DNA from 2 places in the Winslowiella toletana genome. Region 1 is predicted to be linked to the other one. Evidence: predicted binding sites of a transcription regulator. Region 1 holds the regulator's gene; the other holds the start of a gene.
What was found. The regulator LexA, encoded in region 1, represses DNA repair genes until DNA is damaged. The targets are predictions, from matches to a motif close to TNCTGTATGTACATACAGNA.
Positions count from the first base shown of each region.

Region 2: a site for LexA is predicted at 1,452-1,471, ahead of RIN69_RS10395 (metal-dependent hydrolase). Genes of this name have one in related genera too.

Region 1 covers NZ_CP134152.1:4,552,293-4,555,435, forward strand. Annotated here, with positions in the region: gene RIN69_RS20705 (hypothetical protein) at 54-1,103, shown strand; gene lexA (transcriptional repressor LexA) at 1,171-1,779, opposite strand; gene RIN69_RS20715 (diacylglycerol kinase) at 1,885-2,253, opposite strand; gene plsB (glycerol-3-phosphate 1-O-acyltransferase PlsB) at 2,382-3,143, shown strand, end outside.
Region 2 covers NZ_CP134152.1:2,207,029-2,210,171, forward strand. Annotated here, with positions in the region: gene RIN69_RS10390 (L-cystine transporter) at 1-671, opposite strand, end outside; gene RIN69_RS10395 (metal-dependent hydrolase) at 842-1,432, opposite strand; gene kduD (2-dehydro-3-deoxy-D-gluconate 5-dehydrogenase KduD) at 1,606-2,367, opposite strand; gene kduI (5-dehydro-4-deoxy-D-glucuronate isomerase) at 2,419-3,143, opposite strand, start outside.

The sequences.
Region 1 (3,143 bases):
GCTGATTTTTTAATGTGTAACTCTGAAAATAATATTTAAAAGGAGTTGAAAAGGTGAATGTAGTTAATTACTTTTTATCTTTTATTTTTCTTTGCTGTAGTATACCTGCCTTTGCCTATGACCCTTGCCGTGATTTGCAAATATTGTGGCAAATGGATGATAACTCACAGGCAATCCCTCCAATAACCGTCAGTAATGGTAGTACAGCGGATTACTTTGATATCACTTTACCCGGGTTACCGTCCACCGCACCAGGAAGCGTATCATGGATTCAACGTTATAATGTTCCCTTTGGCACGAATAATATTGCAAGTGGAAACGGCAGCAAGAACCTGGCGACATGGATAGCATTACCCGCTGGAGGGGGCGATATCTCTCTGGGTGACGGATTGACGGGCCGTATAGAAATTATTTCCGGAAACTATCTTGTGCGCGGAATATATTCAGGTTTTCAGACCTATTCTGGTCCGTACAAATTTCCTAATTGGGTGGGAAATTTTCCGAGCAGTCTTAATGTCGGATCCCGTTATCCGCTGGTCGAAAACTCTTTTACTGAGACAAAACTGCGCGTTTATATCACCAAAGGGAGCGCTTTTTCCGGCACATACAACGTGAGAATTCCAATAAAGATCGGAGCTGAAGAGTGGTATAAGGGAGAAAAATACTGTTCTGGTGGGGGTGGGGTTGAGCTGGCAGTGGCATCTATGCAAAATCGATTTGCTCCAGTGCAGGTTAATGTGATGGCCAGCTGTTCTTTGACCGGAGGCAGTAATATTGCCATTAATCATGGAAAAATAACTACCGCACAGGCTCGTAGCGGACACTCTTCAAGTACTAATTTTGGGATTAATTGCGGGAGCCCGTCTAACGTGCAGTTAACCTTTGAGGGGGTTCAGCCTGTCTCCGGAGAGGCCAGAAATGTGACGAAGTGTGGTAATAATGGAAAATGTACATTGACGGTTGATGATAATGCCAGTTTTGTTGGTGTTGTCGATGGCAGTAAAAATTTTAAGATAAGCTCCGTCTATCAGACCGTTGGATCCAGCACCCCTGACTCAGGCGCTTTCTCGGGTAATGCAATATTGAGAGTTCTGATGCAATAAAATAGACAATGTAAGTCACGGCGCGTGCCTGCGGAGGATAACAGCACGCGCTAAAGGAAGTAGAAGGTTACAGCCAGTTGCCGTTGCGAATCACACCGACCGCCAGACCTTCAATCGTCAGGGTTTGCTGACGAAGATCGACCACAATTGGCTGAAAATCACTGTTTTCAGGCAGTAACTGAACCACATTACCTTGTTTCTTCAGTCGTTTGACGGTGACTTCATCGTCAATACGCGCTACGACAACCTGTCCATTACGCACGTCCTGAGTCTTATGCACTGCCAGCAGATCGCCATCCATAATACCGATGTCTTTCATCGACATGCCGCTGACGCGCAACAAGAAGTCTGCATTAGGTTTAAACAGATTGGCGTCGACCTGAAAATGGCCTTCAATATGCTGTTCTGCCAGCAATGGTTCACCCGCTGCGACGCGACCGATCAGCGGCAGGCCGCTCTCATCTTCCATCATCAGACGAATGCCGCGCGAAGCGCCGGAAACGATCTCAATCACACCCTTACGCGCCAGGGCTTTCAGATGCTCTTCCGCGGCGTTGGGGGAACGGAAACCTAATTGCGAGGCAATTTCGGCGCGTGTAGGAGGCATACCCGTCTGATTAATATGGTCACGAATCAGATCATAGACCTGCTGCTGCCTTGCCGTTAATGCTTTCATTCCGCCCCCTGGTTGTTTATACAGTCGCTGTGAGTATATACAGGTATTCGCTGCTTTGAAACCTAAAGCTGCGTAAAAAACGACTGCTTGTCAATTTCTGCCTGGTCAGGCGAAATGTGCCCATAACAGCATTATCCAGACAAATACCGCTAACAGAATGGTGAGTAACACCGCCGCAGACCCCATATCCTTGGCGCGTCCGGAAAGCTCATGCATTTCACTGCCGATCCGATCCACCACCGCTTCTATCGCGCTGTTAAGGATTTCTACGATAATCACCAGCAGTACTGAGCCGATTAGCAGTACACGAGTGATGGCATCCACATCAAGCCAGCAGGCAATAACGATCGCCACCACTGCTGCGATCAACTCCTCGCGAAATGCGGCTTCATGCTGCCAGGCGGCACGCAAACCTTTCCATGAATAACCTGCTGCTTTCACAATTCGCGCAAGGCCGGTTACATTATTTGTCATAATCAGGGAACCCTTTGAGATGTTTAACGTCCACCAGAGGGTGGCGCACGTATTGCAACACAACAGATCTTAATAGCGCTTTCTGGTATGCTTGCCGCGCTTTGCTAACAAGAGGCTTCATGTTGTCTATGTCAGGTTGGCGTAATTTCTATTACAAGTTACTAAACTTACCCCTCTCATTTTTGGTGAGAAGTAAGGCTATTCCGGCCGATCCGGTAGCTGAACTCGGGCTCGATAGTTCGCGCCCCATTATGTATGTATTGCCTTATGATTCAAAGGCGGATCTCCTTGCATTGCGATCGCAATGTCGTAAACGCGACTTGCCCGATCCGTTGGAGCCGCTGGAAATCGATGGCACGGTTTTGCCACGCCACGTGTTTATCCACGATGGACCGCGCGTGTTCCCCTACTTCGTTCCCAATCTGGAGTCGGTAAAGCTGTTTCACGAATATCTGGATCTACACCGCAGTAATCCCGATCTTGACGTGCAGATGGTGCCGATTTCCGTCATGTTTGGCCGTGCACCGGGTCGCGAAGTTCAGGGTGAACAGACGCCACATCTGCGCGTGCTGAACGGCATTCAGAAGTTTTTTGCCGTTCTCTGGTTAGGACGCGACAGCTTCGTGCGTTTCTCTCCTACCGTGTCACTGCGCCGTATGGCGACTGAACACGGCACCGATCAAACTATCGCCCAGAAGCTGGCCCGCGTTGCGCGTATGCATTTCGCTCGTCAGCGTCTGGCGGCGATCGGCCCGCGTTTGCCGGTGCGTCAGGAGCTGTTTGGTCGGCTGCTGCAATCCAAAGCCATCGCTAAAGCGGTCGAAGATGAAGCACGCAGCAAAAAAATCTCCCATGAGAAGGCACAGCAAAACGCAGTTGAGCTGATGGAA
Region 2 (3,143 bases), 2.3 Mb from region 1:
GATTGCAGAGTGTCGATAGCGGCCAGCACGCGCTGTCCTTTAACCTGGTCGTCTTTTAACAGCTGCAGTGCCGCCACGCCGAGGAAGGCAGCAAATATCACCACGCTGATAATCGAGGTCGGGCTGGCACCAGCCAGATCGGCAAACGGATTCTTCGGGACAAAAGAGAGCAGCAGCTGTGGCACGGTTAAATCAGCAACCTTACCGGCATAGTTGCTCTGAATTGCCACCAGGCGCGCGCTTTCCTGAGTGCCTTGCACCAGGCCTTCTGCCGTCAGGCCAAACAGCTGAGTGACAAACACGCCAACCAGCGCGGCGATCGCGGTGGTAAACAGCAGCACCCCAATGGTCAGAACGCTAATTTTACCCAGTGACGAAGCGTTATGCAGGCGGGCTACCGCGCTGAGAATCGAAGCGAAGACCAGCGGCATCACGATCATTTGCAGCAGCTGCACATAACCATTACCAACGATATTAAACCAGCTAATCGACTCCTTCACCACGGCGGAGTTTTCGCCATAGATCAGTTGCAGGCCAAGGCCGAACAGTACGCCAAGCACCAGGCCGGCGAGAACTTTTTTCGACAGACTCCAGTTTGTGCGGCCGGTGCGTGCCAGCAGCACGATCAGCGCGAGAAAAACCACGATATTCAGAATCAGCGGTAGATTCATCCCATTTCTCCGGTGAAGGGCAATCCGTGACGCTTTGGCGCGGATCACCAAATGGCGATATTTTATATCGCGCAAAAAGATTTATTAGCGGGGGATATTATCAGTTGTATGAAGCGCAGCATTATATCCAAAAGTAATGGGCTATAACCTTTTGATATTAAATTGTATAATTATTGTGCTAACTGTTTATTGGTTATTCGATTGATGCCATCTTGCACGGAATTAATTATCTGCGCGGGCCAGCCATGGGTGCCTAAATAAGGCTGTTCCGGCGAAAACCAGATGGCGTAGCCGACCAGTGCCAGGCAGAGTGCACGTTCAAGCTGATTGCCTTTCTGGCTGTTAAGCAGCGGCAGGCGAAAGCGCCAGCGGCAAGGCCATAATAGCGGCACACCGGCGGGCGTCAGCATATCGGCAATAATATGGCTGAGGTAGCCGAGCACCATGCCCTGTAATACGTCGGCGGGTACCGGCCAGTCGGCGGGCACATTAATCTGAAACAGCGCCAGCCCACCCAGCACCGCCAGCAGGCTGTGGGTAAATCCACGATGGCCGAAGGCGCGGGATATCGGCACCGCGATCCATTTCAGCCGTTGGCCAAGCAGTGATTTTGGATGATCGATATCCGGTAACAGACAGGTCAGCAACGCAGCCGGAATCAGATGCCACCAGTCAGCGCTGGCCAGCACCGGCGTCAGCTCGGCGCGCTTGGCGAAAATTGCGCTGGCGATGGCAAAAATAATATGGCCTTCGGCCGTCATGGGGATAACCTGGCTGCATAGCTGTCGATGCATCCAGTATAGGGGATATATCCAGTAGATTAAATATGTGACGCTGTAACTAAAGGTGAATTTTGTCACCTTTCTTCAGTAACACGGCAGTTCGATTTTCCGCGGGCGACAGCGTTGCCGCCCAACGGCAGAAAACTGAAAGATTAACGTGCCAGCCAGCCGCCATCCACCGCCAGCGTATAGCCGTTAACATAGTCTGAGGCTGATGACGCAAGGAACACCACCGGCCCCATCATATCCTCTGGCTTTCCCCAGCGAGCAGCCGGAATACGGCCAAGAATTTCCTGGTTACGTCCTTCGTCATTACGGATCTGTTCGGTGTTATTGGTCGCCATATAGCCGGGCGCAATGGCATTGACATTAATATGATGCGGTGCCCATTCATTGGCCATCAATTTGGTTAAGCCCATTACGGCGCTTTTTGACGCCGTATAAGAAGGAACGCGGATGCCGCCCTGGAAGGAGAGCATCGAGGCGATATTAATGATCTTGCCGCCGTTGCCCTGTTTAATAAACTGACGAGCGACCGACTGCGACAGAAAGAACAGGGTCTTACTGTTAATGTTCATCACATCGTCCCAGTCCTGCTCGCTAAATTCCAGTGCGTCCGCGCGGCGAATAATACCGGCATTATTAATCAGAATATCAATACGACCGAATGCGGCGATGGCCTGTTCAACCACCTGTGGCACCGTGGCGCTGTTGGTCAGATCGGCTTCAATACTACAGAAACGGCGGCCAGTGGCTTCCACACGGGCCTGGGTTTCATCCGGAACGCTACGATTAACGCCAATAATATCGCAGCCCGCTTCGGCAAGGCCGACGGCCATTCCCTGACCTAAACCGGTGTTACAGCCGGTGACCAGCGCCACTTTGCCTTCCAGATTAAATGCATTAAGGATCATATTCGCTCTCTTTTTCTTCGGCCCGCTGGCCGCAACGTTGCTGATTAGCGCTTAGCGCAATTCGCTGACTTTGACGTGGTCCATATCGTCAAACACCTGATTCTCACCGACCATGCCCCAGATAAAGGTGTAACGTTTGGTGCCGACCCCGGCATGAATCGACCAGCTTGGGGAGATAACCGCCTGTTCGTTATGCACCAATAAATGACGGGTTTCCTGCGGCTGGCCGAGCATATGGAACACCGCGGTCTCTTCATCCATATCAAAGTAGAAGTAGACTTCCATCCGGCGCTCATGGGTATGACAGGGCATGGTGTTCCACAGGCTGCCTTCTTCCAGCTGTGTCAGGCCCATTGTCAGTTGGCAGGTGGGCAACACCTCCGGGACGAGATATTTATTGATGGTGCGGCGGTTACTGGTCGCAGCATCACCGAGCGTGGTAGTGGCGGCTTCGTCGAGGGTAATTTTTTTGTCAGGATAGCGGTGGTGAGCAGGTGCGCTGTTGTAATAGAATTTGGCCGGTTTTGCCGCATCAACACTGCTGAAAACCACTGATTGTGCGCCCATACCGACATACAGCGCCTGCTGATGGTCAATCTCCCAGCATTTACCATCCACTTCAATGATGCCCGCACCGCCAATATTAATGACGCCCAGTTCACGACGCTCAAGAAAGTAACTGACGCCCAGCTGTTTACCCACTTCACTGCCAATGGTGACGCTTCGGCTTTGCGGCATCACGCCGCCGATAATTATGCGGTCGGTGTGGCTGTAGG